Regions from separate parts of the Fictibacillus sp. NRS-1165 genome, predicted to be linked through region 1. Evidence: riboswitches for the same ligand, from Rfam matches in the RefSeq annotation. Region 1 holds a riboswitch; each other region holds the start of a gene.

Region 1 (10,944 bases):
GTCTGCGTATCTCTCTGATGTCTCCATCCTCCTGCCCTACATGCAGTCCATCCGCGTTCAGACTGATCATGAGATCAAGATCATCATTCACAATAAAAGGAACGTGGTTTTTCCGGCAAATTTTTTGCAACCGAAGGGCCAATTCCTTTTTGTCTGCAGAAGAAAGACAACCTTCTCCTTTCTCCCGGTATTGAAACAGCGTGACTCCACCCTTTAGCGCTTTCTCCAAAACAAGCTCAGGAGCCTCTTTGCAATTCAAGCTTCCCATAATAAAATAAACCTTCATCCGTTGTTTTAGATTATCATTTTCCACCCTGTATACCTCCTAAACTCCACCTTCCCGCTGTCTTTAAATCTTCAGGTTTCAATCGAAACAGTTCATCCAGCAATGCCGTTTGAAAAGAACCTGGGCCTGCTGATACAGCTTGTGCACGTTCGGCACAGATTCCAAGCATCGACAAGGCACCCGCGGCTCTCTGACAGGACGAGAGGCTCGTTTCCAATGATTTGGCCAAAAATAAACCGATAAGAGAAGTTGAAAAACAGCCTGTTCCAGTGACATAAGATAGAATTTCATGTCCCCCGGTAATGGTTATGCGTTCCTTGCCATCACTCACCACATCTCTTTCCCCTGTAATGGCAATGACCGAGCCGAACTTGGCGGCCGCATGCAGTGCAAGCTCTTCATGGTTTCCTGACAAATCGCCGTCAACTCCTTTTCCGCCCCACTCTCCTTCCATCAAGAATGCGATTTCCGCAGCGTTCCCGCTAATAACATCAGGAGAAACCTGTTCAACCAGCTCTTGGACCGCATCTTTCCTTAGCCTGCTCAATCCTGCCCCAACGGGATCCAATATGACAGGAACACCCAGTTGCTTCGCCTTTTTTCCTGCGATCACCATCGCTTTCACCAGGCTCGGGTCGATTGTTCCAATGTTCAAAACCAGTGCGTCAGCAGCCATGACAGCTTCTTCCGCTTCTTCATAGTGATGAGCCATCATCGGGCTGCCGCCAGATGCAAGGATACCGTTCGCTAAAAAGTTCATCGTCACCTGGTTCGTGATGTGATGAACCAACGGTTTTTGGTTTCTGATCTCCTGTAAAAGGTGACGTAATTCGTTCATGCTTGATTCCTCCTGTATGCCCAATGGTTAGTCGGTCCATGGCCGCTTCCAATATGGAGCGGATGACTGATCGCTTCCTGAATAAACGTTTTTGCTGTATGAACCGCATGTAAAGGCGTCTTGCCCAGTGCCAGTTCAGCGGCTATTGCAGCGGCAAACGTGCACCCTGTTCCGTGCGTCTGGGGGGTGTCAACTCTTCTCCCTTGCAGCTCATGCATATGCTCGCCATCGTAGAACAAATCAACGGGTGCTTTATCAAGAGTGAGATGGCCGCCTTTAATCACGATCATACGCGCTCCTAATTCATGCAATAGTTTGGCCGCATCCTCTCTGCCTTTCCTGGAGCAGATGCTTTTACCTGTTAATCGCTCCGCTTCAGGAATATTCGGAGTCAGGATCGTGGCCAGTGGAATTAGATGTTTTTTCAATGCTTCTACTGCATCCTCCTGGAGAAGATCTGCTCCTCCTTTTGCAATCATTACGGGATCTACAACGACGTTTTTCCAGCCATGCTTCCGTATATGCGCTGCAACTGCTTCTATAATTTCCGCACTGAAAAGCATACCTGTTTTGAGTGCCTCGGGACGCAGGTCGTCTTCAATACTTTTTAACTGTTTCATGACCATTTCAACAGGCACAGGATGGATCTCTTGAACACCTAATGTATTTTGAGCGGTAATGGCTGTAATGACAGACATGCCATAAGCCCCCAATTCCTGAAAAGTCTTTAAATCTGCCTGGATGCCGGCACCGCCTCCTGAATCTGAACCTGCTATCGTCAATGCTTTTGGTGTATTCAGCATAAGTCAAGAACTCCTTTCACCACTTATGAAGCTTGTTTTCAGCCTAGTCCACATGCATGCAGCTGGACCAGGACCCCTTTGAGCGGTAAAAAGCCGCCTTCCAGAAGAGAAGGCGGCTTAAACGAAGTGTATGCTCATTTTGGTTTAAGCCACTTCCCTCCGCCGGTTTTAACCGGATCAGGTTCAAAGGGTCAAAGATATCTTTTCTCAGCTTTAAATCAAAGCTCCCCTAGTGGTTTACGATGTATGATGTTACTTCTATCCTATATGACAGCGGCTGAAGCGTCAAACGGAGGATAGGATTTGTCGAAAAGTTGGGCTGCTGTGTTTAAAAACAGATGGATACGGGCATTATTTATATAACACCCGATAGAAAACGTGGAGGGAGAGAACGCCAATGAATATAAGAGAAAAACTAGAGCAATTAAAACAGAACCCTGAAGATGTTTACAGCCATTCACAATCCGAAGGCCGTTTCTCAAAAAATTACACGAACCCTGTTGAAGTCAAATATATCCCTACAGAAGATGTTTTCCAATTAAGAGTATTTGATATGGAAGGCGGTGAACAGCTGGACAGCAAAAAATTCCATTCCGTTGATGAAGTTATGGATGATTTAAACTTTGAGAGGAATAGTGGGTAAATCTAAATTTTCAGAATTAAATAGTTGCTATTATCTGTATTGATAAGTATACTAGTAAAAACCCATAAACGCATCAGCTTTCAATCCTACAAGCTTTTGCAAAAAAATTCAAGGAGGAATAGAGCATGAAAGACAACACATCGTATAATAAAGACATGAACGATCTTGTGAAATATAAGCTTCAGAAGAAAAATGACCCGTTCGCTTTTAATATGGTTGCTCAGATGATCCTTGATGAGTCGCTGCACGCCCATCAGATGAAACGTTATAAACAACAAATAGATGAAGCCCTGGAAAAACGGGATGAAAAACTCTTTATGAAATTAACCGATGAATACATTAAATTTCTAGGATAAGAAACCAGACCTTTTACTGGTTTGGTTTCTTTTTTTGCACGCTTTTTTCTTTTTGAGTAAACCCATACCCCTGTGCCGCTAAGAGAATGATCCCGGTGATAATCCGATAAGAGCAATAATGAGATAAGAAACCGCATGAAGCATTCCATTCCATGTCTCTTTCAATAAAGCCTTGGCTTTGGCCCACGTATTCAGCTGTTTATTGTCTGTGCCTTCATTCTTCACCTCAAAATGAACCGTTACCGTTGAAAGTTCGCTTTGATTGTTTAAAAAGTTCATTTCTGCCCTGAATCTTTTCGATTTGTTCCTGCATACCAGCAAGTTCCTTTGAAATGTGAAGGAGGTCCTCTGTTTTTTCTGCATTTTTCATAAAGTTTTCCAAACGGGTTCGGACGAGCCGCTTTGCTTTCAGCCGTACTTCCAGGTCTGTATATTCCTCTGTAACGTCTCGACCGTTGATCACCTCTTCAGGACTGCCCGTGCTTAATGCCCTGGCTTTACGTGTAAACGCAAAAAAACGATCCTGTGGAATCCTTACTTTTAAATAACCTCCGCTATGCCCTCCTTCTTCTGATAAGGTTTCGCTTTCAACGATGTAGCCGCCCATCTTGTTTGCAGCTGTTCCACATCGCTCCGGGCCTTCTTAAAGTTTTGAACCGTTATCGTAATCTGACTCGTGTAGATCATCTTTTGCTTTTGGGTATCAGACTTTTTAGTTTCTGACCTATCCTTTTTCATGGCGATGGAAGAGCTTCCTCCTTCAGATGCCTTCTCTGAAGTGCTTTCTCCCATACTGCTGCAGGAAGCCAAAAAAAGAACGAGTAACAGGCAGAAAGCGCTGAATTTCCTATTTCTCTTTTTTATCATCATCATATCCCCCTTTTAACAATAGACGACTAAACCGGCCTGACAGTTGCAATAAATGGAAAACTCATGTCAAAAAGTTGCAATATCACGCGAATATGCTAGTATTTACAAAGTGATTTATTTACAACAAGAGCAGTTAAGTACGGAGGATACCATGAATAAAGTAGGAAGAAACGAACCGTGTCCATGTGGCAGCGGCAAAAAATATAAGAATTGCTGTCTGCGCTCGGTCACAACCGTTCAGATGAACAAAATCGTTGAAATTAGCCGTCATCAGGAAGGTGCAGCCAAGTTTGCCTTTGATCATTTTCAGGAAGAAATGGGAAGCCGAACACGTAAATACATAGAACAATACCAGATTGGCAGAGATCAAGAACAAACGTACGCCAATTTGATCGTTTGCTGGTTGATGTTCCAATCTGATATGAAGGACGGCAAATCGCCGATGGAGCTTTATCTTCAAGACCAATTAAAGAAAGAGCAGCCGCAAATTATGGATGTCCTAAAGAGCTGGGAGAAAAGCTCCCCATCTGTTTATAAAATAGATTCTAACATAAACCGAAATACCTTTTTGTTACAGGATGTAATGGACGGTAAGGAATACACTGTTGAATTTAATAGCGAAATTCTTCCGCAAGAAGAAATGGCTCTTGTCGGTTTCCTCATCTATACAGGAGAACATTATGAATTTTACATTGATTTTGCCTTGATCCCTCAAGGTGAATGGAATGGCCGCTTACAAGGGATGTTTCCCCAAAAAACAGCTTTGAACACTAACTTCCCTCATGCTTTACAAGCACTCTTGTCAAAACAGGAACAGACTGGGGACAACAGTATTTCTCGACAGGATGATCCAATACTCGCTCACATTAAAGAGAATGCAACAGAAGAGATAGTCAATGAGGCAGAAAAAATCTGGAAATCATGGAACAGTGAACAAAAGCTTGTGATTCGAAAAGAGGAACCATATGCGGCTGCTATTCATTACAGAGTGTGCAAGGATGTCCTGAACATACCTGCTACTCAGTCAGAAATCGCAATCAAGTATGGGATATCAGCATCCAGTCTTTCTTCTAAATACCGCCAGCTTAAAAACCTGGCAGACTAAAAAGAACCTGCTCTTATGCAGGTTCTTTCTATGTGCCCGAATTTGATGATCGGTAAGCTGTGCAGCAAACTTCTATATTTTCATAAGCTTCGGATTCTGAACCTGCAATCGGCCCCCGCTCTAAACGATTCCTGATCATCGGCATCCGTTCACCTCCGCTCTTTTACATCTTATTTTTTGTTGATGCGATCCTTTTTATTCGATAAACCAAAAGCTCTGCTGACAAAAATCAGCAGAGCAGAAGGATGAAGCAATTATTTGGCTTGTTTGTGCAAGGATTCTTCAGTTCCATCCTTGCCTTTACTTCTATTTAAATACCAATACAAAGGTAATCCAATCAGGGTAACACCTATAGCTGTAAGACTGTCTCTCGGATTATCAATAATCGTTGCGATGACGATGTAGCCAGCCCCTATGATCGCAAACGCTGGAACAAGTGGATACAGAGGAACACTGTACGACCGCTCCTTCTTTTTGTTTCGCTTTCTCAAAAGGAAGACAGCAAAAAAGGCAAAAATGTAAAAGATATAAATAGCGAATATCGCCATGGCTGACAGATAATCCGGATTAGACAACAGCATCAGGATAACAGCGAACACGACTTGCAGTCCTGTAGCAGGAATCGGTGTTCCAAACTTCTCGGAAACGGAGGCTAGAAAATGGGATGCCGGCAGCTGTTTCCGTTGAGCCATGGCGTAAGTTACCCGCGGAAATGTTAGGATCTTACCATTCAAACACCCGAAGATAGAAACCGCAATCCCAATGGCAATAAGCTTCCCTCCGACCTGACCGAATAATAGAGTCGCCGCTTTACCTGCTGAGTTCTCGCCAAGGCTTACAATCGTACTTGCCGGCAGAACATGAAGCATCGCGATATTTACAAGCAGATATGCTGCGGTAACAATGAGGATGCCCCCGATGATGGCTTTCGGGAGGATCTTGGCAGGATTTTTCATTTCACCCGCTACAAATCCGACCATGAGCCATCCGTCATACGCCCATAATGTCGCAAGTATAGCGGCTCCCATACTAATCTCACCACCAGTCAACCCGCTGCCTGCAGAAAGAACCTGTTCATTTCCTTTCCAAATCCCAAACACAATAATTAATACAATGGGAAGGAGTTTACCGGCCGTGGCGACATTCTGTACAATTCCTCCATACTTCGTGCCGAAACTGTTAATGACCGCTAAAAAAACGACCGTTATGATTCCGATCCAGGGGCCAGCCTTTTCATTCCATTCGAACAGATTTGTGATTAAAGAACCGAAATACAGCCCAAGGCCCCCAATAATCGCTGGTCCGTAAATGACAGTCTGAACCCAGCCGCTTAAATACCCCCATACTTTTCCGTATACTTCTTCCATATAGACGTAGAGTCCGCCTGTTTTCGGTATTTGAGTGGCTACTTCAGCTATTGTCAGGCCGCCTGCCAAGGTGATCAGCCCGCCCAGCAGCCACGCAAGCAATGCCATACTGGAGCCGCCCGCATACTCAATTACTTTTCCAGGCTTCATAAAAATACCTGATCCGATCACTGTTCCGATTACAATAGACATCGCCACTGAAAGCCCGATGTCTTTTTTGAGACTTGCTTCTGTGTTCACTCTGCTGTCCACTCCCAAACTATTTTTGTCTACTCTAGAAGGACTTCTTGTAAAAACCTTATCATAGCCGGGATGATCTGTCACTACGATCAAAAATAGTAATAGTATTCAAAAAAATACAAATATATTATTATAGAAGTATAGGGCTTTCCCATCTTTCTTCAGATACCCTTTTTAAAAGCGGTAATTCCCAAATACAACAGCCCGATCAGTCCAAAGAGCGGATAGAGATAGTGCAATAGTGAAGAGTATCCAAAAAGGCTGATTAAATATCCCCCTCCCATCAAAAGGCACAGTATAACGTTGGAGGAAAGCTTGATGTATTGTTTTGCCGGTTCCAGCAGGCCGAATAAATTGCCGATCAAGGTCGTGAAAATTTCGCCATAGACTACGATCAAAAAAAGAAAATGAACAATTGCACCAAGCTTGCTGATGATCTCTGCGACCGGTATTTCATGATGTATGGACTGCGGCACTAAATAAAGAGCAAAATGGCTGTTAAGCAAGATAAAAGTTAATCCCAGGCCTCCAATAAATCCGCCCCATTTAATAACTGTCTCATCCTCTGCTTCACGGCTTAACGGCACGAGAACAGCCTGGGACAGGGTTAAGTTAAACGCGGCATAAGTAAAAGGGCTGAAGAGCCATTTCCAATGCCGGGTAAAATCTTCCGTTCGGATAAGGGGAGCTTCTATAGGTGAAAAAAACATAGATACCGAAATGATGATCGAAAACAGAATCATGACAGGAACGATAACCGAATTCGTCCATAAAATACCGTCCATTCCTTTTTGCATCACTATGAAGCACAGGATGACCGTTAGGATGATCCCTGCATGAAATGGCAGATGAAGCTGTTCTGAGAATAAAGCCCCCGTCCCTGACAGCATGACCGATGTGACCCCAAACAACATGATAAACATGATAAGATTGATTCCTGTGGCAATCCGGTCCCCAAACAAATACCGGTTTAACGCTTCATAAGTGTCTGCGCCGATTGTTCGTGCAAGCAGCATGATTTTCGTACCCAGATAAATAAACAGGAAACCGCTGATTAAGATCCCCAAAAAACCGGCAGAACCATGAACGGTAAAAAACTCCACAATCTCTCTTCCCGTCGCAAAACCCGCTCCTACAACCGTGCCGATATAAGTGGCAGCAATTTGAATAATCTGTTTACGCCGTATACCCATCATACCCTCCAACTCCGCCCGTCCTTTCTGTTTAAATGTATGCCTGGACGAGGATTTTAGAAGGGCACTGTGAGAGCGGAACGCATTCCTTTTAAACATTAAACCCTTTAAGAGGAGATCGGAAAACGATAATAAACGTGTCCAGTAAATGTCTCAATTGCATCCCATCGGGAATACGATATCTCCACCAGATTAACGAACTCCATTGCTGCGCATATGGTTTCGATAATCTCCTCATGTTGCTGTCCATCAAGCACCGGTCTTTCAATTTTGGTATTGGTCCAATCGTATGCTCTTAAAGCACAATATGCTGCGGTATAAACCATACCTTGCCATTATTTCATTTTTCCACGGTCTCATATCAATGAAACCACTCCCTTAATTCCATAATATTACCGAACAAACGTTCTTGAAAACTGGAAAATAAAGAGAGAACCGACTTTATGCTGTCGATTCTCCGTATGAAAACCTAATCCTTATCCAACTTCCCCTCTAACAAAACTAGGTTTTCTTGGAAGTTATATTCGGCAAATTGAGCACCATACGCGTAATTAACCATTTTAAGCCACAAATCAGAACGTTTACCTATTTGGTATAGCGACTTTTTATGCTTGACAACAACACTCTCAAACGATTGATCGTAGATAGCTGGCGGGAATGAGCACCGTCCATCACACCGACCTTTGCAATGGTTGAGGTGTTGGTCGGTAAGATAGCACCTAATAGCACCTTTCTCTCTACAGCGGTTAGGAAGTTACCGAATTACATTCCCTTTCGAAAAAAGCCCCGATTTGAAGGATTTTCTTCATTAATCTTCTATCTTCACTTTTCCTAAATCATCTTGTATTACCTTGCTTAGATCTTTCTGTTTTGACCGCAGATAAATGTCATCCATGATAAATACCAAGTCGTTCTCTCTGTTTAAAACAGCGAATTGATAGCCCTCTAAGTTCTTTTCTAACTCATTTATTTGCGGTTGGGTTAATTCGTTTGGTATTTCTTCAACAAACTGTATATGCATTTCCTTGCTTTGTGAGTCTCCCTTTTTAAATGATGGTCCTGGCTTTGCCAAAGTTTGCTCCAGCGAAGTGACTTCCATAGTTTCATCGGGGAAACCAATCACAAAGGAGTAGTCAATTCCTTGTGATAAGAATTTTACAAGCTTACCGCTTAAATGGTAGTCCATATCAAGAACAATCTTTTTTTCCTAAATACTTAAATGATCTAGGGTGAAAATTGAATTTGTCAAATCGTTTACCAAAATCCAATTGTTTTTGTAAAGTCAATTCTTCTTTTTCAGGTTTGGCGGCTTGCGCGCTCGGGACGTTCTCTTCTTTAGAAACCGGCTTGGTTTCCTCTTTAGAACAACCTGTAATCGCTATTAACAAAATCAAGCAAGCCAGAATTTTTTTCATAAAACTTCATCCTTACATTTTTTGTTGATCTGAATAATTTGGTTGTTATTTTTCTGATAATTATCTGCTTAGCTTTCGGTTCGATTTAGTTCCTATACCGCTTTCTCTCGCCACCAGATCTGCCCGACTGAACGGCTTTATAATAAAGTCAGGCGCATTTTCTATCCTACATAAGAGAGCAACCGTTCTACAGAATGGTTGCTCTTTGTTGAGCGTCGAATTGTTAGTCCTCTAAATTTCCCTTATGTCCACCAAAGGATTTCTCCATTCATCCATAAATGTTAGTTACACCCTTTACTATGGCTAGGCATATATCAATGACTATAACCCTTTTGAAGACGTCTATATTTTATGGAAAATTCTTTTTCTCCTAATCTGTTGTTACTTAGAAAAAAATTAAGTGAGAGTGGAAAATGATGAGCATAGAGATAATCATTATGGGATTATTTGTGGGTTTTTTAATAGGTTTAACAGGAGTAGGAGGCGCAGCTCTTTTAACTCCTATTTTAATTATAGCCGGAATCAATCCCTCTATTGCCGTAGGTACTGATCTTGTCTACAATTCGATTACTAAACTTTTTGGCACTGTACAACATTGGAGACAAAAAACAGTTAATGTACAATTAGTCAACTTTCTTGCTATTGGCAGTATTCCAAGTGCCACTGTAGCGATCATCCTACTGAATAACTATACCAACAGGTTTAATCAAGATCAAATCATTAAAAATGTGCTCGGATATGTTTTGATTTTAGTTGCCCTATCGATTATTGTACGCATGTTTTTCGATAAAAAGTTAAGGCCCAACCGTTTGCAATTAATGCCAATTGAACAAAAAAAAGGATTAACAATTTTTATTGGTATGCTATTGGGTTTTATTGTAGGCCTTACCTCCATTGGATCTGGGTCATTGTTTGCTGTTGCGATACTTTACCTCTATCAACTAAAGGGCTCAGAGTTAGTAGGTACAGATATTGCGCATGCATTTTTGTTAGTAACGGTTGCTGGCTTACTCTATTTAGGAGTGGGTAGCATCAATTATCCTATTGTGATGAATCTACTTACAGGTTCGATACCCGGTGTATTGATTGGAAGCACATTGTCTGTCAAAGTACCAACAAGACCACTTCGAACCGTTGTCGCATTGCTAATCTTGATTAGCGGCATCAAACTTTTATAACGGGAAAAATCAGAAAAAATCGAAGCGTAGACCCTTCCGCCTCGTTTTTTTTTCGTTACTATAGCATCGCGTCGTTATTGATCAAAATGTCCTGAATATCAACATGTGTAGTGATAGCTTTGATATGCAAAGGCACAACAACTGTAAATGTTCAGAAAATAATCTGAGTCAATCCTTTATGACTAGCTTGGAACTTTAGGCATGTAACCTTAATATACTAAGAATGAAAATCAATGTTATGAAACGCAAATTGTTTACATTACAAGGAGGGAGGTACGATGATGGCTGAATTATCCTATAAATATCTTACGGACAAAGACTATACAAGAATAAACAATACCCTCGCCGGAAGCAGCTCATTAGATATTATCAAATGGGCTTATGAAACCTTTAAAGATGAGCTTGTTTATGCCTGCAGTTTTGGTGCAGAAGGGATGGTCATTCTCGACCTTATAAGCAAGGTGCGACCTGACGCAAAAGTTATTTTTCTTGATACAAATGTCCATTTCAAAGAAACGTATGAGTTAATTGATCGCGTGAAACAAAAATATCCTTGTCTACAGATTGAATTGCTCCAACCTGCCCTTTCAATAGATGAGCAAGCGGTACAATACGGAGATGCCTTATGGAAAAGAAATCCTGATTTATGT
Region 2 (9,815 bases), on a different contig from region 1:
CAATGACCGTGTGGATGTAGCCGTTGCTGCGGAAGCAGGAGCTGTTCATTTAAAGGGAACCAGCCTTGAACCAGATCTCGTAAGTAAGCATTTCAGCAGCCTTAGAATTGGAAAATCCGTTCATTCCAGGGAGGAAGCCATGCGTGCAGAGGATAAAGGCGTCCACTATTTATTTTATGGGCATGTTTTTCATTCAGAAAGCAAAAGGGGAAGTGAACCCCGCGGTCTTGAATTACTGCGTGAGACCGCAGATGCGGTTTCCATTCCCGTTGTTGCCATCGGAGGAGTAACGCCTAGTAATACCAGTTTGCTCCTGCAGGCGGGAGCCAAAGGAATCGCCGTCATGTCCGGGATCTGGACGGCGGAGAATCTCGATTTAGAAGCGAGAAGCTATTCAGAAGCTTTACAAAAGGAGTGAATTTTTGGATGTCCAAGGACTATGATGTAGTTATTGCAGGTGGAGGCATTATCGGCTGCGCGATTGCTTACTACTTGCGTAAACTTACAGATTATACTGTTCTGGTTATTGAAAAAGGCCGAATCGGCAGTGAGGCTTCTTCAGCCGCGGCCGGTATGCTTGGGGCGCAGGCCGAACTGAATGAGGCAGGACCGCTCTACACGATGGCACGTGAAAGCCGAATTCTGTTCCCAGAATTAAGCAGAGAACTGAAGGAAATTTGCGGGATCGATATAGAGTTTATCGACAAAGGATTGTTTAAAGCTGCGGGTGATGAAAGTGAAGTCTTAAGATTGAAGCGGCTGATCGATTTTCACAATAACAATGGACAGCCTGCACATTGGGTTGCCGGACCTGAACTGTTAAAAATGGAGCCGAGGCTATCAGACAGAGTAGCTGGTGCCATGTATCTACCGAAAGATGGCCAGGTCAATCCTGTGCAATTGACGAGAGCATTTGCTGAGTCAGCCTCAAGGCTCGGGGCAGTTTTTATAGATTTTACGGAAGTGGCCGGATTCGATTTTAGCCAGTCAGGAATAGGCGTTCAAACGAGCGCAGGCATGTATTACGGAGAAAAGGTGGTACTGGCATCAGGTGTCTGGACAGGCAAGCTGGCGGTTCAGTCCGGATTGCATATGCCGATGTTCCCGGTGAAGGGAGAATGTCTTTCATTGTCGTTTTTAGAGCCGGTCATCACATCAACGGTAATAGCTGATGAATGCTACCTCGTACCAAAACGAGGCGGCAGATTGGTCGTAGGTGCAACGATGGAAACTGGTACCTACGACAGAAAAGTTAGGGCAAAGGGAGTTTTAGAGCTGCTTTCGAAAGCGAGTGCTGTCCTTCCCGGTATTTTACACGGCGAGTGGGAGAAAGCCTGGACAGGGTTCAGGCCGCAAACTCCGGATGGTCTCCCGTACATGGGAAAACATCCCTACCATAAAGATCTGTACATTGCAGCGGGCCATTTTCGCAATGGGATCTTACTCAGTCCGCTGACCGGGCGCTGGATGGCAGAACTGCTGGAAGGAAAGCTGCAGGAAGAGACTTTAAGAGAATTTGCTCCTGACCGCTTTGCCTTATGAAAAAAATGAGAGGATGAGCTTTCATGAAGTTGATTGTTAACGGTGCATCGCTGGATATCGACCAGGCCAGGACCATTGAGGAACTTCTGGTGGAGCTGAAGCTTGCCGGAAGAGGGGCGATCGTTGAACTGAACCAGGAGATCCTCGATAAAAGCCAGCACGCTGAAACACGCTTAGCTAATGGTGATAAGGTAGAAATTGTTCATTTTGTAGGAGGAGGATGAAGACATGCTGAAAGTTGGAAACTATGAGTTTAGCTCCAGATTGCTGCTGGGGACAGGAAAATTTCCTGATTTTGATATTCAAAAAGAGGCAGTTAAGGTTTCAGGTACTGAGATCCTTACGTTTGCCGTAAGAAGGATGAATATTTTTGATCCTGATCAGCCGAATTTTTTAGAAAAACTGGATGCAGAGAATTTTACGCTGCTGCCGAACACGGCTGGAGCTAAAACGGCCGAAGAAGCGGTTAGAATTGCAAAGCTAGCAAAAGCTTCAGGGTTATGTGATATGATAAAGGTAGAAGTAATAGGAGATTTCAAGACTCTTCTGCCGGATCCGCTTGAAACATTAAGAGCGTCAGAAATGCTGTTGGAAGAAGGGTTTACGGTCTTGCCTTATGCTTCAGATGATGTCATTCTTGCACAAAAATTAGAGGAGCTTGGCGTACATGCCATAATGCCTGGAGCTTCACCGATTGGTTCTGGCCTAGGAATCATCAATCCGTTAAACATCAGCCTCATTATTGAGCAGGCCAATATTCCGGTTATTGTGGATGCCGGCATCGGATCACCAGCTGACGCGGCAGCCGCTATGGAACTTGGCGCTGACGGAGTATTGCTCAATTCTGCGGTATCTGGAGCAGATGATCCGGTAAAAATGGCTCAGGCGATGAAGCTCGCCATTGAGGCCGGCCGTCTCGGATATGAGGCGGGAAGAATTCCAAAGAAAAGGTATGCATCGGCAAGCAGTCCGCTGGAGGGAATGAGTATTTAATGAATGATCGCTACTCCAGGCAGATATTATTCGAGCCTATCGGAGAAGAAGGGCAGGATCAGCTGTCAGATAAACACGTTGTGATTATAGGGGCTGGAGCGCTCGGAACAGGCAATGCCGAAATACTTGCCCGTGCGGGCGTAGGCAGGATTACGATCGCTGACCGTGACTACGTGGAATGGAGCAACCTACAGCGCCAGCAGCTTTTCAGCGAAGAAGATGCAAAGTACAGGATGCCCAAAGCCGTTGCTGCAAGAGAACGGCTGGAGCAGGTGAATTCCGATATTCATGTTGAAAGTCTTGTACTGGATGCAGGTGTGGAAGAACTGCGGGAACTGGCGGAATTTGCAGATCTTTTGATTGATGCGACAGATAATTTTGATACACGTTTACTGATCAACGACATCTCACAGGAAAGAAAAATTCCATGGATTTACGGCGCCTGTGTCGGAAGCTATGGTTTAAGCTATGTGATTTTGCCGGGTGAGACGCCTTGTCTTAGCTGTTTGCTTGAGAAGGTGCCTATGGGCGGTGCAACGTGTGATACAGCAGGAATTATCGCACCTGTGGTGCAGATGGTAGTCGCCCACCAAACAGCTGAAGCGATGAAGCTATTGACGGGCAATACCACTTCTCTACGGAACAAGCTGGTCTCCTTTGATATGTGGAACAATCATTACTTGGCGATGGATGTGCAAAAGCTGAAGAAAGCGGATTGCCCTTCCTGTGGCGAGCACGCCCACTATCCGCATCTTGATCCGGAAAATCAGACGAAGACAGCGGTCCTGTGCGGAAGAAACACTGTCCAGATCCGTCCTTCGGAAAAAGGGGAAAGAGATTTGGAGGAGCTGTCACTGTCTTTATCGCGGCTTGGCGGAAGAATCGAGCAGAATCCATATCTGCTTTCATATAGCAGTGATGAAGAACAGAGGCTTGTGTTTTTTAAAGACGGACGCGTACTCATTCATGGCACGAAAGATATAACAGAAGCAAAAAATCTGTACTACAGTTTAATAGGATAATGGAATAGAAATCTGCTAGGGGGGCTGAAAGGCTGAGACTGAACCTTTGTGTTCTAGACCCTTGGAACCTGATCTGGATCATGCCAGCGGAGGGAAGCAGGCTGAATGAAAAAGCTGATTAATCGGACCCCAGCTGAAAGCTCAGCCGCCTTCTCTTATGAAGGCGGCTTTTTTGTATATGTTGGGTGCCAGGCACCCGCCGCAAGTATGTAATGCTTGGTGCCAGGCACCGAAATAATTTACGAACTCTCGTTGCATTCGAGACGGTCAGTCCACCTGCGAGGAATACAGAAGAGGCACAGAGCTATGTTAAAGACGTACTCCTTAACCTGGGATTTGAGACAGAGGAATGGGAGCTGTTTCCCGGGGACCGAATCGTCGCGGGAGCAAAGCAAGGAGAAAGATCAGAGGAATATCAAAGCCTGCTCCTTAATGGACATATGGATGTTGTAGCTGTCGGTGATGAAGCGTCATGGAAGTATCCCCCTTTTGTCCTCACAGAAGAGGAAGGGCTGCTCTATGGACGCGGAACTTCAGATATGAAGGGAGGCATGGCCTCATCTCTGTTTGCCCTTCAGCTTCTTCAAGAGCTTGGGATTAAGCTGAAAGGGGACATCTTCTTTCAATCGGTGACAGGTGAAGAAGCAGGAGAAGCAGGAACCAAGTCATGTGTAGACCGGGGCATGAAAGCTGATTTTGCGATTGTCGCCGACACATCGAATCTTGAGATTCATGGCCAAGGAAGAGTCATCACAGGGTGGATCACCATTAAGAGCAAAGAGACCTATCACGATGGGCTCCGTTCGCGGATGATCCATGCCGGAGGCGGAATAAACGGTGCGAGTGCCATTGAAAAAATGGCAAAGGTGATTGAAGGGCTGCAGGAACTTGAACGGCACTGGGCAGTCACTAAATCGTACCCGGAATTCCCTATGGGCAGTACGACCATTAATCCGTCCGTCATTGAAGGAGGAAGAAATGCGGCGTTTATCGCTGATGAATGCCGGCTGTGGATTACTGTTCACTTTTACCCGAATGAGACCTATGAAGAGGTCGCGAAGGAAATTGAGGAGCACATCCTTGCTGTTGCCATGGCCGATCCATGGATGAAAAACAATCCTCCTCTGTTTAAGTGGGGAGGAAAATCCATGATTGAGGAGTGAGGAGAAGTTTTTCCTGCACTGGACGTTGATCACACTCATGAAGCTTTGGCGGTACTGAAGGAACAGCATCAAACGGTCTCCAAGCGGAAAGCGGTTGTTTCAATGTCATCAACCGTTACCGATGCAGGTTGGCTTGGAGCCGCTGGAATACCTGCTGTTATTTATGGCCCCGGCAAGCTGGATGATGCTCACGCTGTGGACGAAAAGGTGGAGCTTCATCAGCTGTTGGAACACTCAAAGGTTCTCGCGGGGTTTATCGCAAAGTGGTGCAATATAGAAAGGAGCAATACACATGACGAAGCTGAAGCAAGAGCCATTTACTGAACGATTGTATAAAAGCGTGGAACCCGTTTGGAAACACACTCATCTTCATCCGTTTGTACAGGGCATTAAAGACGGATCACTGCCTAAGGAACGCTTTGCCTATTATATGAAACAGGACTATGTCTATTTAAAAGACTATGCCAAGCTCTTTGCGTTTGGGGCAATAAAAGCGAAGGATGCCGAGACGATGACCTGGTTTTCAAGCCTGCTTCATGAAACCTTGAATACCGAGATGGATCTCCACCGCGCGTATTGCAGTGACATTGGCATACAGTCCGAGGAGCTGGAGGAAGAAAAGGCCACTCCGATTAACCTTGCGTACACCCGCTATATGCTGAACGCCTCCCAGCACGGAACACTTGCGGAGCTTATCTCCTGCCTGCTGCCATGTATGTGGAGCTACCATGAGATTGGATCGGCTTTAAAGAGGGAAGCAGGAAGCCTCGAAGACCATCCTTATGCCCAATGGATTGAGATGTATGCGTCAGAGGAATTTGGCGGGCTTGCACAGTGGCTCATCCATAAACTGAACCGGTTGGCTGAAGGTATGACAGAACAGGAATTGACAGTGCTCGAGGAGCATTTCCTAACCACCTCGCGCTTTGAATTCATGTTTTGGGATATGGTGTATTACGGTCATGAATGGCCGGTGTAATCGCCACATTGAAGGAGAGTTTTTATGTCACTGATCTTTAAGAATGTATTTTATTCCTTTACTCAGCAAAGACAAATCTCCCCGCTTCTGAACGACATCAATTTTGCAGCAGCGGCCGGAGAATTTGTTTCGATCATCGGCAAAAGCGGAACCGGCAAAAGCACTTTGCTCAAGCTTGCCTGCGGACTGGACCAGCCCTCCACGGGAGAGATCCTCGTACAGGACAAGCCTGTCTTTCCGGGAGCAGCGGGATACATGCCTCAAAAGGATCTGCTTCTTCCCTGGCGTACGGTCATGGAAAATCTTCTTCTTGCTCCAGAGATTCAGCAGCAAAAGAGTCAAAAAGCAGAAGAGGCGAAATCATGGTTGAAAAAAGTAGGACTGTGGGATTACCGTAACGCTTTTCCGCATGAACTTTCAGGGGGGATGCGCCAGAGGATCGCCTTTCTTCGAACCTTGCTGACGGGAAAAGAAGTGCTTCTTCTTGATGAACCATTTGGTGCACTGGACGCGATGACAAAAAAGGAAATGCACCAATGGATCTCTTCCCTGTGGAAGGATTTGAACAAAACGATCCTTTTGGTCACTCATGATCTTCATGAAGCGGTTTTTTTAAGCGACCGGATCATCGTGCTGCATCCAACTGGTGAAACAGAAGAGTTAGAGGTCAAGCTTCCGAGGCCAAGAAGTGCGGTCTTAACAAATGAGATGGCAGGCTTGATCAATATATTGGAGAGCAGAATTACAAATGAACAGCATGAAACGATTATTTAAAGATTATTATTTGTTTTTGGCCGCGGCTGCCGTCTTGCTTGTACTATGGGAATGGCTTGTCAGGACTGACCGAATCCCCTCCTTTATTTTGCCGCCTCCTTCAGGCATTCTCGTGTCGCTGTATGAAAACAGGGAGGTTCTGCTGGACCATTGCTGGGCAACACTTAAAGAAACCATCCTCGGTTTTTTAATCGCAGCTGTTGCAGGTGTTTCGCTTGCTGTTGCGATGTTCTTTGTAAAATCCGTAGAAAAAATGGTCTATCCGGCGGTTCTGATCTCACAGACGATACCGATCATTGCACTTTCTCCAATCTTTGTGCTCTGGTTCGGCTACAGCATCTGGAGTAAAGTGGCGGTTACCGTGCTGATCGCCTTCTTCCCAATCGTCGTCAGCACATATGACGGATTGAACCGTCATGACAAAGACTATGTTGATCTGCTGCGTTCCATGGGAGCAAAAAGATGGCAGATCTTTAAAAAGGTGCAGCTCCCGATGGCGCTCCCATCATTCATGTCCGGGATAAAACTAGCCGCTGTATTTTCCGTGGTGGGTGCTACAATCGGTGAATGGCTAGGTGCCAGCGAGGGACTTGGGTACTATTCAAGAAGGATGTCAGGAAGCTTGAACGCTGCAGGAGTATTTTCTGCTATTTTTTTATTAACATTGCTCGGGATGTGTTTGTTCGGTGCCGCTGCACTCGCAGAAAAAAGAATGTTTAAATGGAAAGAGAACAGAAAGGATGTATGAAATGAACGTATGGATTAAACGAAGCAGCCTTCTTATCGCCGGCTGCCTGCTTTTCCTGTTAAATGCGTGTTCATCCGCGGACACGCCGAATCAAGAGGCAAAAGGAAACCTTAAAAAAGTGAGCATCATGCTCGACTGGTATCCAAATGCGGTGCATGCCGGAATATATGATGCGATTGAAAAAGGGTACTTTAAAAATGAAGGCATCGAGGTGGACGTGAAGATGCCTGCCGAAACAAACGATCCGTTAAAGCTTGTGGCTGCTGGACGGACTGACCTTGCGTTAACCTATCAGCCGCAGGTCGTCCTTTCCAGGTCAGAAGACATTCCCATCGTTTCCTTGGGAGCACTGGTCAGGCATCCATTAAACCATTTGATGGTCTCTAAAAACAGTCCGATCCGTTCACCTAAGGATCTGGAAGGGAAAAATGTAGGCTATCCTTCAATTCCCATTAATGAAGCGATGGTGAAGACGATGGTGAAACAGGATGGCGGCAATCCTGAAAAAGTGAAGATGACGGATGTAGGCTGGGATATCATCCCCGCGATGGCTGCTCATAAAGTGGACGGAATATCTGGCGGTTACATTAACCATGAAAAGATTCTCCTTAATAAAGAGGGTCATGCGGTGCGGTCTATAGATCCTGTAAAGTACGGCGTTCCGGATTACTATGAGCTCGTTCTAGTTTCCAGTGAAGACGGGCTGAAAAAGAACCGAAAGCTTTACCAGAAGTTTTGGAATGCCCTGGCAAAAGGTCAAAAGGATGTACACGATCATCCGGATCAGGCGCTGAATGTCTTATTCAAGCATGAAAATAAAGAGTTTCCACTGGATGAAAACGTTGAAAAGAAAAGCCTCCAGACTCTTTTGCCGTTAATGGACAGCGGGAAGAAGCCATTTGGCTATCAGGACTTGGGTTCATGGAAACAGGTTTCGGATTGGCTCTTTGAATCCAAAATGATCAAAAAGAAGGAAGATCCAAAGAACGCTTTTATTAATTTTGAGAAATAGAAGAATAGATGCCTCGTTAATGGTTAGGGTAATAATCAAAGAGGAGGTGCCGTTATGGCTAACAATGAAAAAATCCGCAAGCAAAACGCTGAACAGCGAAAAGGAAAAGCGGATATTCCAAAAGGAACGTTTGCTGATCCGATCGCCAATCAGGGAGACATTGCGGAAGCCAAAAACATGAAAGAGAACAAATAACAGGAAGGCGCACTCCATTACAGGGAGTGCGTTTTTTCTTTAATGAAAAATCATTGCAGGTTATGATGATCTTAGATCAAAAAGGGGGCAGACGTCGTGTTGGAATGGGACAAGAGCGGCCTGGAAAAAGCTTCGGACGAGCTTGAGATCATGAACACCAATCCGTTTTACAATAAGCTGTTTTACGGTACAAGCAAAGTGACAATTGAACAGGTGGAAGAGGAGCTTAAAGATCTTGAGGGATCGCCGAGGACACGGTATTTGATTCATACAGGCGGCAGGAACGCAGCTATTCTTGAGTATCTGCTGCATAATCCGAAAGACCACAAACCATGGCTCGGTTTTTTAATGGTACACAGCGCTTTTCAAAAACAGGGGCTAGCCAAGGAAATATATTTGGTTTGCGAAGAAGAGATGAAGAAGAACAAGAAAATATGCCTGAGGCTGGGGGTGCTTAGCGGGAATGTTCCGGCCCTTTCCTTTTGGTCCAAAATGGGTTTTGAAGAGATAGAAGTTAGAGAAAGCGGGGGAAAGCTTCTTCATATCCTTGAAAAATCCTTCATCGGTTAATCCCTTCTTTTTTCCTAAATTCATTCTTATTCACATAAAGACGATTTCTGCCGCATATCCTCATTCGTGTGCACAAAAGCCAAACCTGCTTAACATGTGCTTAATGATTGTGGATTAAAATGTTAGGGGTAAAGAATAGGAGTGAAAGGCCATGAAGACATACTGCTTTTTGCAGGAAAAAATGAATTCAGCGACCATTAACAAGCTCGTTCATAAAGCGAATGAGTACGAGGAATGCCAGATCTATTTTGAATTTGATAACTGCCAGATGAACGCCAAAAGCATACTCAGCATGAGCAAGCTTCGCGGAATTGCCGGGTTATGCTGCATATCTGCGCAAGGCCTGGATAAACAGGACGCACTGGAGGGTTTGAGACAGATTTGTGCAGGGAGAAATGGATCCCTCCATATAACGAATCGTTAAGATTTGAACATTAGAAAATCGAGCGGGATAGAAAAGGCAGGGCGAGGCGGAGATGCAGTGGGAATTTACTTGATATAGTAAGACAAATGGCCTTGTTGTCCATAAATTTTTCTTGGCCAATTTTTTTATTATCGATCTATTTACACTCGACATATAACGACGGGTTTTGATCCAAGCATTTCAGAAATCTGTCCAAGCCCAAAATAAAAAAGCTTGCACCTAATCATAGGGCAAGCTTTTTCATTTCTCTTTTCCTCCGCCCGATCGGTTTAAGTTATCCTTTCGCTTCTTCTTTAATGAGGGAAAACAGCTGATCCAATGCATTATTCAGCCGGCTTTTTTCCATTCGGCTGATGTAGGCTCCCTTCATCTCATCAAGCTTTTCGATACTGT
Region 3 (10,944 bases), on a different contig from region 1:
ATGGAGTGGAAAAAAGAGAGAAACACAAAAAAGAGCCAGGAAAGGTTCCTTGACTCTTTTAACCGTTTTACTTTTAAAGAAAAAGAATTGATTGCCGCATGATCGGTGTGCTAAAATGTAGTTTGCGACTTACCGATTTTTTAAAGGTGATATTAAATTTACCCAAATTTATTATACTAGGTAAGTGGTTGTTTTGTCAAGCATTTTGGAACCGAAAATTTATAGATAAAGGAGAGGGGTTATGAACCAGTGGGAAACAGAATGGAAAAGAGAGCAGGAACGAGTCAATACGGTTGTTGATCAAGTAAAAAAGAAAATGAACGTTCTCGAGGCGCATCTTGGCGGTAAAAAAGAAGATGTAGTCGAGATCAGAAAAAACTTCTGGGAAGATGTGACCGTCAACTTTGACGATGCGCATGAAGCAGCAGAAACAGCAGCGAGCATTAAGCAGCAGGCGGAATTGCTGTCTGAATTAGAACGGAGCCATAAAAACGCTGAAGATCAGAGGAAAAGCCTTGTAAAACTGAGTGACTCCCCTTACTTCGGAAGAATAGATTTCAAAGAAAACAAGGATGCCAAGGCAGATCGGATTTATCTGGGCGTCGCTTCGTTTTATGATGAAAAAGCAGATGAATTTCTGGTGTATGACTGGAGGGCGCCGATCTCTAGTCTTTACTACGACCATTCGCTTGGCAGAGCGGAATATGAGGCGCCAGAGGGTATCGTTTCAGGAGAGATGGAGCTGAAAAGGCAATATATCATCCGAAATGCAGAAATCAAAAGCATGTTTGATACAGGAGTGACCATTGGAGATGAACTGCTGCAGGAGGTGCTGAGCAGGCAGGCGAACCCCCAGATGAAAAGCATCGTGGCGACGATCCAAAAAGAGCAGAACCAGATTATCCGCAATACGAAGGGTACTCTGCTTATTGTTCAGGGAGCTGCCGGATGCGGGAAAACTTCAGCGGCACTGCAGCGAGTCGCTTACCTCTTATATCGCTACAGAGAAACATTGACAGCCAATCAGATCGTGCTTTTTTCCCCGAACAATGTGTTTAACAGCTATGTCTCGAACGTTTTGCCAGAACTGGGGGAAGAGAACATGCTGCAGACGACGTTCCAGCAGTATGTGTATCACCATCTTGGCGATTCCTACGATCTTGAGGATCCATTGGAACAGATGGAGGCCGTACTTACCGGGGATGGCCAACCGGGCCACAAAGTCAGACTGGACAGTATCCGTTTTAAGGCTTCGCTGGATTTTATGAATTTGATCGAGGGGTATATATCTCATCTGCGCAAGGAGGATATGCTCTTTAAATCTGTAGTATTTCGAGGGAGAGTCTTAATCGCAGCTGATCAGATCAAAGAAAAGTTCTATTCTTACCCCTCTGCTGTTTCTATCCCGGACCGGATGAAACTTGTATCTGAATGGCTTGTGAGTGAGGTCAGGAAACTTGAAAAGACGGAGCGGAAGGAACCATGGGTCGAAGAAAAAATACAGCTTCTGGATAAAGAGGTCTATGTCAGGCTATATCAGAAGCTAAGGAAGAAAAAGCAATACACGGAAGATTCGTTTAATGATTTTGAACGGGAGCAGAGACTGTTGTCCGCTTATGTGGTCTCGAAAGCGTTCAAGCCGCTGAAAAAGCGGATCAAGGCTTTGACGTTCATTAATCTTAAGGCAATGTACATGAGGCTGTTTACTGGGGAAGGGCTGTCCTGGGAAAGGGAGGATAGTTATCTGCTTCCCGACAGCTGGAAAGAAATCTCCAGGCTGACTGCCAGAACCCTTGGTAATGGAGAGCTGTTATATGAAGATGCTACACCTTACCTATATTTGAAAGAACGGCTGGAAGGATTTCAGACCAATACGGCGGTTCGCCATGTTTTCGTCGATGAAGCCCAAGATTACTCCCCCTTTCAGTTCGCCTTCATTCAGCGCCTGTTTCCGCGCAGCAAAATGACCGTTTTGGGTGACCTTAACCAGTCCATTTATGCCCATTCCACGGGGGATGCGTTTCAGATGCTGTATGACCATTATGGAAAAGATCATACTGAACGCATCGTATTAACGAGAAGCTATCGTTCGACAAGACCGATTGTTGAATTTACACGGGAAATGCTTCACGAGAAAGATTCCATTATTCCTTTTAACCGGGATGGGGAAAAACCTGTGCTGAAACAGTTTGAAAAGAAAGAAGACCACGCACGTGCCCTTGCTGATACGATTCGAAACCTCCAGGATAGACAGGTGAAGACGATCGCTGTGATCTGCAAGACAGCGAAAGAATGTGAGGAAGCTTACGAAAGCCTGAAGGATCAGGTTGATATCGAACTCATGAAGAAAGATTCTTCGTCTTTTAAGCAAGGTGCACTGATTATTCCATCCTATCTGGCTAAAGGGATTGAATTTGATGCGGTTTTGGTGTTCGATGCCTCAAATTCACAGTACAGCAAAGAAAGTGAGCGCAGGCTTTTTTATACGGTGTGTACCCGTGCCATGCATGAGCTTTATTTGTTTTCGTGCGGAGAGGTGTCTGCATTCATCACAGAAGTTCCCGAGGATACATTCATAAGAGAAAATTAATGAAACAAAAAACACACCCTGTTTGGGTGTGTTAGTTTGTGGCTACGACTTTATAGCCAATCTCCTCAAGTTCGTGGATATTGTCGATATTTGTAACGCAGACGGAATCGTCATTCACTCTGCAAACAACTGCTTCATTTTCATGGCAGTTCTGCAAAGCTCCTAAAACAGAATCAAACTCTATTCCTTTTATCTCTTTTTGTCCAACTGACCAGGAACGCTGCCGGCTAACGTGATTGACTAACGAAACCATGACGGGACCACCTCCGTATGGGTTTATAAGTTTTATACCACAATTTTAGCATTATACTCCTGCAGTGGCAAAAAGAAATTTATTTGTAACATTTTATCTGTTTATAGCGAAAATTCTGTAAATCCTCAAGTGGCAAAGCCGTTTTTAACTTCCCGTTTAAGAATGAGAAAAATACAGCCTAAGTTCCGTTTGAAGAGGGTAAGTATCGTTAGTAGTAAACGGGAAGGGAGCTGTAAAAATGAAAGTATTAGTTGCAGGAGCAAACGGAACAACAGGGAGATTAATCCTTCAGGAACTAAATAAAGCAGGCAGGTCATGAAACAAGAGCGTTGATCAGAGAGAAAGAACAAGCTTCTGAACTGGAAAAGCTCGGGGCAGAAACCGTGCTTGCTGACTTGGAAGGCGATGTTTCAAAAGCCCTAAAATGCTGTGATGCGGTAATTTTCGCTGTGGGTTCCGGGTCGAAAACAGGTCCGGATAAAACGGCAGCTGTGGATCGGGATGGAGCGATCAATCTTATGGAAGAAGCGGAAAAACAAAACGTGCGAAGGTTTATCTTGCTGAGCAGTATGGGAGCGGGAACACCTGAGAAAGGACCGGAAGAGCTTCAGCACTATTTAGTGATGAAAGGGGAAGCCTAAGACCGGCTTGAATCCAGCAGGCTTCATTACACGATCGTCAGGCCGGGTGCCCTTACCAATGGCGAAGGCAACGGGCAAATCAGGGTCGGTGAGAATTTGGGAAGCGGGAGTATTGCACGAGCCGATGTGGCCAAAGTGATTGCAGCATCCCTGGATCTTGAGAATGCCAATCATAAAATCTTTGAAATTCTTGAAGGTGATCAGCAGGTAGCTGATGCGTTAAAATCACTGTAAACTCAAAATCAACGAGCGAAAGCCGGCTGTCATATCCGGCTTTTTTGTTGTAAAAAATTTATGATGAAAACTGAATACAGAGCAAGACAGCAAAGGCCCTTGAAAAAAAGCATAATGGAGCCAGACTTTTTGCACTGCTTTTCTAGAGGTTTTTTTGGTACAGTAATAATTAAGGCAATTGAAAGGGAGATGATGAAAATGAATCAACACCTGTATAAGCAGTTTGAAATGACAAGAGGATTATTTTTGAGAAATGTAAGCAATTTACCAGCTGAAATCGTTGATATACAGCCAGAAGGATTCAACAATACAATACACTGGCATATCGGACACGTATTGACGGTTACGGAGCAATTTCTTTTCGGTTTTCCCAAAAAATCAGCTCACCTGCCTGAAGACTACGTAGAATGGTTTGGCAACGGAACAAAGCCGGCTGATTGGAAGGAGACTGTTCCATCCGTTGAAGAACTGGTCAATCAGCTCCAGGAACAGCTCGTACGAATAAAAGATATCCCGGAGGAAGCGCTGGATGAAAAATTGAAAAAGCCGTTTCTCGGATTGGAATCATTCCGTGAGCTTGCAAACTTCGCTGTTTTTCATGAAACCAATCATCTAGGACAGCTGCATGCGATCAAACTCCTTGTTGAGCGAACAGTCGTGAAAAACTAATGAAACCCAGAGAGTCAAGAAGGCTCTCTGGGTTTTTTATGAGTTGAGTGCAAAAGTAAACAGAGCAAAAAAGTGATCAACAAGGCAAAATGTAATCATGAATGAATCACTGAATGCAGAAAATCGATATCATTTTTTATCTGTTCTTTCAGAAACCGATCTCTGCAGCGTAAATATTCATCCGTAAGCATGGCGATTTCCTTCATGAACAGCATAACTTCTGTTTTTTTTAACATAATGTAACCCTGCCCTGCGTTAGAATATTCGAATACTTCTTTCCACCTTATTCCTCATTTTGGGTCAAAATAAACTAATTTTTGCTAAATTTTTTGTTCGCTTCACAATTTTTTCAAGAAAATCACTCTTTTTAGGTATTATTTTTGTCATTGGTTATGAAAGAATGGAGTTGGAGAAGCATTTAAAACAGCAAGGCGGGGGAAATATGAGCTATCAACAGATAAAATGGATGATTCTATTGCTGCCCACTTTAACGATTGGAGTCTGGGAGTACGTGAGGCATACGATGCTTCTGCCCTATATCTCCATGGAACTAGGAAACTATCTGTCTCCTTTTATTGTATTTTGTGTCAGCGTTGTATTCCTTTCTCGATTATTTTCATTACTAGAAACGGTACAAGGAGAACTTAATGAGGAAAAAACAAAGAAAGCCGCACTTGAGGAAAGGGAAAAAGTTGCCCGGGAACTTCATGATGGGATTGCTCAATCTCTGTTTCTACTCTCTGTCAAGATGTCGAAACTGGAAAAGCAAGCTTCTTTGACCTCTCATCCTCAGTTTCAAAAGATTAAAAAGACGCTCCAGCACGTACATGATGATACAAGGCATGCGATCAACTCGCTTCGGTCTCATCCTGTATCTTCAGCCGTTGCTTGGACGGACACCATTCGCGGCTATCTCGAAGAGCTTAAGCAGGATTACCAGCTTGAAGTACATATGGTATGGGAAATCGATGAGTCAAAAATGAATGCAAAAGAAAAGATTGAACTCTATTCGTGCGTGAAAGAAGCGGTGCTCAATGCCGTAAAACATGGAAAAACGAATGAGCTCTGGATCCAGGCCCTCCCAGAGGGAGAAGGCTGGTCATGTGTGGTGAAAAACAAATGCAGCCCGTTCACTCTGGCTGAATCAGGCAAGGGATTCGGACTGCAAATCACTCAGGATAGAGCAAAGGCAATGGACTGGACATTTTATACTCTGAAAGAATATGAAATGTTTATTGCCGTTCTGCGGAAAGGGGGCATCAGCCATGAATACTCCTATTCGCATTCTGGTAGTTGATGATCACCTTCATGCGAGAGAAGGGATTTCAGATCTTCTGGAGGATTACAGCGAATTTCAAATTGTCGGTGAAGCAAGGAATGGCAAGGAAGCCATTGAGATGACAGGCAAACTGGACCCGGATCTAGTATTGATGGATATCTCCATGCCGCAAATGAACGGGCTGGAAGCGACCAAGTTTATCAAGCTGCATTATCCGGCAGTGAAGGTTGTAATGATGACCGTTTCAGATGAGATTACCGATTTATTTGAAGCGGTGAAGAGGGGAGCGCAAGGCTATTTGCTGAAAAACCTTCATTCGAGTGAATGGTACAGCTATTTAAGGGCATTCGCTCTGGATGAAGCACCGATGTCCAAAGAGATGGCGTTCAGAATCCTGCATGAGTTTACGAGGACAAAACAGGGGAAGGTAGTTTCTCCTCTCTCGAGCAGAGAGCAGGATGTGCTCCAGTTTGTGGCAAGAGGGGACTCTAACCGGGAGATTTCAGAAAAGCTCTATATCTCTGAGCATACTGTAAAAACTCATTTAAAGAATATATTGAGCAAGCTGCATCTCGAGAACCGTGTGCAGTTGACAAGTTATGCCTACAACAAAGGCTGGATTCAGCCGTAAAATAGGAGGAAAACGATGAAAAAGTACGGGATAATGATTTTTGCGCTGCTGTGTGTATTTGCTGCAGGCTGTTCTGCCGAGAAAAAAGAAAATCATAAAGATCATATGCAGGCTTCAGGTGCATCACAAAAGAATGATGAATTAAACTGGAAGGTAGATTCATTTGCCTACACCAATCAGAATAAGCAGCCGTACGGAAATGAAGATCTGAGAGGGAAAGTATGGCTCGCCAACTTTATTTTTACCAACTGTGAGACGGTCTGCCCACCTATGACTGCTCACATGTCCAAACTTCAGGACATGGCGAAGAAGGAACATCTGCCGGTTCAGTTCGTATCATTTTCGGTTGATCCAGAACGGGACACTCCAGCGGCTTTAATTAAATTCGCGAAAATGTATCATGCGGATTTTTCCAATTGGACGTTTTTGACCGGGTATAAAAAGGAAAACATTGAACAGCTAGCAAAAAACTCGTTTAAGATGGCCGTGTCGAGCGATCCGTCCTCCAATCAGTTTATCCACGGCGCAAGCCTTTTTCTCGTGAATAAAAAAGGAGTGATCGTCAAACGGTACGGCGGTGTACAGGATACCCCCTTTCAACAGATTATCAAGGATATGAAAAAACAAAACTCACTATAGCAAAAAGCCTCCCTGGCCGGGGGGGCTTTTTGCTTGTGCTCTTCATGCGGCAGGGCGGGAATCCGCCTCTGGTATTCCCGGCCGGTTCTTGAAACCTTATTCCAGTCCCTGTTGAAGAAATAGGCAATGCTTCCATAGGCCACACAGGCCATGGTGACCATCCTGAAAATAAAGATGTCAAAAAGGATGGTGACAAGAAGGGGATAGGTATCCTTTTCCTGAAAGGCGTAGCCATAATATTCACCCATGCCGATCGCTACCATGTCGTACACAAGGCCGAAAATAAAAATATACAACACATAGATAAGAACATATTCAAGAATGGAAGAATGGAGAGCGAATCCATCGACCACAAAGATACTGGTCATAAAATAAACGGCAAGTGTGCCGGATATAAAAGCTTCAAAGATATAAAAAAAGGAAACAGGGCTTCTAAACAGGTTTTTTCCAAGAAAAGACCTGAAATGGATGACGCAGTCGATAAATGCTTTCTGCCAGCGGATCCGCTGTTTGAACAGATCCCAAATGTTTTCGGGGAGTTCGGTATAGCAAACAGCGTCGGGAATAAAGGTCACCTTTTTATCCTTTTGACCAGCGATATGGCGCTGAATTTTTAATGTAATGTCAATGTCTTCTCCAATCGTTGCGCGGTAGCCTCCGACACTGAGAAGGACCTTTTTCCTGAAAATACCGAATGCACCAGAAATAATGGAAAGGGCTCCTAACCTGGCATGTGACACTTTTGTAATATAAAAAGCACGCAGGAAATCTAGAGCCTGAGCGCGAATGAGCAGGTTCGTTCCACGCAATGTCAGCCCTGAGAACGGATTCTTCATTTTGGTCTGGAGAACATGTACCATGCCGCCGGCAGCCACGACATTTTGTTCTTCGAATGTTTCATTGATGGCAGGCAGTGAATGGTCAGTCATGATGGTATCCGCATCCAAAGTGACATCAAGCTCATTGCTTGAATATTCAATGCCTGCATTGAGCGCGTCCGCTTTTCCGCCGTTCATTTTATCCAGCACATAAATATTTGGATAGAGCTCAGACTGATAAAACTGGATCGCTCGTTTATGTTTTAACTGGCTCAGAGGAATCCTTGTACTTGTCTTCAGCTGCAGGTGTTCATCCAGTTTTCCGAGGGTGTCATCCGTGGATCCGTCATTGATATAAATAATTTCAAATTTTCATGTTTTCAACGGATGTCGTAATGATTTTCTCCTCATTGAAGCAAGGGATAAGAACACTGACACTTTTTTCAAATATCGGTTTTGGCCGATACCGTCTTTTTCTTTTATGAAAAAAGGGAAGGCAGTTGAAGGAGTGAAGGATTGGAAAAGCGATTGAAAGACAGAAGAAAAATAATACTGCATATTTCACTGTAGTAAACCTCCTTTTGTTCAAATTGTTATATTAGTATAAAGTATTTCATGGCAATTTCTCCTTTTCAACGGATGAGTAATAAGTCTTACTTTTCAGTGAATTGAAAGCCTATACATAAATTTCCGGCCATCCGCTTACGGTGATAAACAACCCATGCCAAAAGTCTGATTGTGGAACAAGCAAAGAGAAGTTAACATTTACTCTGAAAACAAAATATGTTTTCTGCTAGGGGAGCCCGTCAGACGGGCTGAGAGAAGAGAGGAACAGCTCTTTGACCCTTTGAACCTGATCTGGGTTATACCAGCGTAGGGAAGTAGGTGCCGAAGTCAAGTATATTTTTGTATATTTTTCTTTGCCTATCCTATCGGGTTCTTCTTACTAGAACCCGTTTTTTTTTATGCTGTGTGTAACTTTGGACTCAATTTAAAAAATCGAGGAGGAAGTTGCATGAACGTACAAAAAGAAAACGATGTTTTATTGAAATCACAGTTTCCAAACAGCACGAAAATTTATGAAACAGGATCAAGTCCGGACATCAGTGTGCCGATGAGAAGCGTCAGCCTGGCGGATACACAGAAGACTGGAGGAGCCGAAGAGAATCCGCCAGTCATTCTGTATGATACAAGCGGTCCTTACACCGACCCCGAATATGAGGCAGATGTAGAAAAGGGTCTGCCCTTAATTAGAAAAAAGTGGGTGGAAGACCGGAACGATACAGAGCAATATGAAGGCCGTTCCGTTAAACCGGAGGACAATGGCTACAGGAAACAGGCTCAGACCGCAAATGTGTTTCCGATTCGTCCTTTTAAGCCGATGCGGGCTAAAGAGGGAGGAAACGTGACACAGATGCATTATGCGAAAAAAGGGATAATTACGCCTGAAATGGAATTCATTGCGATTAGGGAAGGGCTTGATTCTGATTTTGTCAGAAGTGAAGTGGCTAGCGGCAGGGCCATTATTCCCGCCAACATCAATCATCTCGAGCTGGAACCGATGATCATCGGGCGAAACTTTCATGTGAAGATCAACGCTAACATTGGAAACTCAGCTGTTACTTCTTCCATCGAGGAGGAGGTCGAAAAAATGACATGGGCTACTTATTGGGGAGCGGACACGATTATGGATCTGTCCACAGGCAAGGACATTCATACAACAAGAGAGTGGATCATCAGGAATTCTCCGGTTCCTGTAGGCACTGTTCCAATCTATCAGGCGCTCGAAAAGGTGAATGGGATCGCGGAGGATCTAACTTGGGAGGTCTATCGGGATACCCTTATTGAACAGGCGGAGCAGGGTGTGGACTATTTTACGATCCATGCCGGCGTTTTGCTTCGGTATGTGCCGCTGACGATCAATCGCATTACAGGTATCGTTTCACGGGGCGGTTCCATTATGGCACAATGGTGCCTTGCATATCATCAGGAAAACTTTTTATATACTCATTTCGAGGAGATTTGTGAGATCTGTAAAGCATATGATATCTCCATCTCTCTGGGTGATGGTTTACGGCCTGGCTCGATTGCAGATGCCAATGACGAAGCGCAGTTTGCGGAGCTGGAAACTTTAGGGGAACTTACAAAGATCGCCTGGAAATATGACGTACAGGTCATGATCGAAGGGCCAGGACATGTACCGATGCATCAAATCAAGGAAAATGTAGATAAGCAAATGGAGATTTGCCAGGAAGCGCCCTTCTATACGTTAGGGCCGTTGACGACCGATATCGCCCCTGGATATGATCACATCACCTCGGCGATCGGGGCAGCGATGATCGGATGGTTCGGAACGGCGATGCTTTGCTATGTGACACCAAAGGAACATTTGGGACTGCCGAATAAAGATGATGTAAGGGAAGGGGTCATCGCGTATAAGATCGCTGCCCACGCAGCAGACTTGGCCAAAGGGCATCCAAGAGCATTGAAGAGAGATAATGCCCTTTCAAAAGCCAGATTCGAATTCAGATGGGAGGACCAGTTCAATCTTTCCCTGGATCCTGAAAAAGCAAGGGGATATCATGATGAGACTCTTCCTGCGGAAGGAGCAAAAACCGCTCATTTCTGCTCCATGTGCGGACCAAAATTCTGTTCCATGAGAATTTCGCATGATCTGAGAAATATGTCTGCACAGGAACTTACCGGCACTGAAAAAGAAATGAAGGAAGGGATGCGGGAAAAGGCGAAGGAATTTCAGGACAAAGGCTCGAACCTTTATTCATGAGCAGAATAGCAGCACTTCTTGAAAAGATTGCACTGCTGGAAAAGCAGCTGCAGGAGATTCAAAAAAGATGCCCTCATGTGTTTCTGGAAACCTCTCACTCCGATGAACGGATCTGTATGAGATGCAGCTATACCGAAAAAATTGTGTACCGGTTCCCAGAAGAAAACGACGCGGGGCCAGGAACTCAAATAAAAGAACTTCTCTTGGGCAATGATAATGGCAAAGGAAGAATGAGGGAGGAATAGGTAATGGGTACGAATTGGCTGCAGACCGCATTGAACTGGACAGAGCAAAGAGTAGGGCAGGCTTCTGATGGGTTCAGGGAGATACTCGGAAAGCTTAAGAACCAGCCAGCGATGTTGGTGACAGACCTGGCGACATTTATTATGCTTCATCCTGAAACAC

The links. Region 1 has a riboswitch for thiamine pyrophosphate ahead of thiD (bifunctional hydroxymethylpyrimidine kinase/phosphomethylpyrimidine kinase). Riboswitches for the same ligand answer to the same signal wherever they lie in the genome.
Region 2: another riboswitch for thiamine pyrophosphate. It lies ahead of ABHN01_RS06870 (acetylornithine deacetylase); the one in region 1 lies ahead of thiD (bifunctional hydroxymethylpyrimidine kinase/phosphomethylpyrimidine kinase).
Region 3: another riboswitch for thiamine pyrophosphate. It lies ahead of thiC (phosphomethylpyrimidine synthase ThiC); the one in region 1 lies ahead of thiD (bifunctional hydroxymethylpyrimidine kinase/phosphomethylpyrimidine kinase).

What each region holds. Positions count from the first base shown of each region.
Region 1 is NZ_JBDPNU010000004.1:24,025-34,968, reverse strand. Features, by position in the region: gene thiE (thiamine phosphate synthase) at 1-286, opposite strand, end outside; gene thiM (hydroxyethylthiazole kinase) at 303-1,124, opposite strand; gene thiD (bifunctional hydroxymethylpyrimidine kinase/phosphomethylpyrimidine kinase) at 1,121-1,927, opposite strand; TPP riboswitch at 2,065-2,168, opposite strand; gene ABHN01_RS01370 (hypothetical protein) at 2,325-2,570, shown strand; gene ABHN01_RS01365 (IDEAL domain-containing protein) at 2,696-2,926, shown strand; gene ABHN01_RS01360 (DUF4349 domain-containing protein) at 3,005-3,205, opposite strand; gene ABHN01_RS01355 (DUF4349 domain-containing protein) at 3,153-3,533, opposite strand; gene ABHN01_RS01350 (hypothetical protein) at 3,467-3,793, opposite strand; gene ABHN01_RS01345 (YecA family protein) at 3,948-4,901, shown strand; gene ABHN01_RS01340 (APC family permease) at 5,156-6,508, opposite strand; gene ABHN01_RS01335 (YkvI family membrane protein) at 6,670-7,701, opposite strand; gene ABHN01_RS01330 (YolD-like family protein) at 7,809-8,027, opposite strand; gene ABHN01_RS01325 (hypothetical protein) at 8,510-8,887, opposite strand; gene ABHN01_RS01320 (hypothetical protein) at 8,889-9,116, opposite strand; gene ABHN01_RS01315 (sulfite exporter TauE/SafE family protein) at 9,533-10,294, shown strand; gene ABHN01_RS01310 (phosphoadenylyl-sulfate reductase) at 10,576-10,944, shown strand, end outside.
Region 2 is NZ_JBDPNU010000018.1:15,448-25,262, forward strand. Features, by position in the region: gene ABHN01_RS06845 (thiamine phosphate synthase) at 1-418, shown strand, start outside; gene thiO (glycine oxidase ThiO) at 427-1,542, shown strand; gene thiS (sulfur carrier protein ThiS) at 1,566-1,766, shown strand; gene ABHN01_RS06860 (thiazole synthase) at 1,771-2,535, shown strand; gene ABHN01_RS06865 (thiazole biosynthesis adenylyltransferase ThiF) at 2,535-3,557, shown strand; TPP riboswitch at 3,565-3,669, shown strand; partial or broken gene ABHN01_RS06870 (acetylornithine deacetylase) at 3,770-5,044, shown strand; gene tenA (thiaminase II) at 5,013-5,699, shown strand; gene ABHN01_RS06880 (ABC transporter ATP-binding protein) at 5,724-6,473, shown strand; gene ABHN01_RS06885 (ABC transporter permease) at 6,448-7,221, shown strand; gene ABHN01_RS06890 (ABC transporter substrate-binding protein) at 7,223-8,233, shown strand; gene ABHN01_RS06895 (hypothetical protein) at 8,288-8,428, shown strand; gene ABHN01_RS06900 (GNAT family N-acetyltransferase) at 8,525-8,998, shown strand; gene ABHN01_RS06905 (HPr family phosphocarrier protein) at 9,150-9,422, shown strand; gene ABHN01_RS06910 (undecaprenyldiphospho-muramoylpentapeptide beta-N-acetylglucosaminyltransferase) at 9,697-9,815, opposite strand, start outside.
Region 3 is NZ_JBDPNU010000003.1:259-11,202, reverse strand. Features, by position in the region: gene helD (RNA polymerase recycling motor HelD) at 242-2,590, shown strand; gene ABHN01_RS01010 (hypothetical protein) at 2,622-2,843, opposite strand; partial or broken gene ABHN01_RS01005 (SDR family oxidoreductase) at 3,173-3,580, shown strand; gene ABHN01_RS01000 (hypothetical protein) at 3,581-3,718, shown strand; gene ABHN01_RS00995 (DinB family protein) at 3,917-4,387, shown strand; gene ABHN01_RS00990 (hypothetical protein) at 4,483-4,623, opposite strand; gene ABHN01_RS00985 (sensor histidine kinase) at 4,830-5,684, shown strand; gene ABHN01_RS00980 (response regulator) at 5,653-6,297, shown strand; gene ABHN01_RS00975 (SCO family protein) at 6,313-6,936, shown strand; gene ABHN01_RS00970 (glycosyltransferase family 2 protein) at 6,894-8,114, opposite strand; TPP riboswitch at 8,540-8,651, shown strand; gene thiC (phosphomethylpyrimidine synthase ThiC) at 8,770-10,539, shown strand; gene ABHN01_RS00960 (hypothetical protein) at 10,536-10,784, shown strand; gene ABHN01_RS00955 (hypothetical protein) at 10,788-10,944, shown strand, end outside.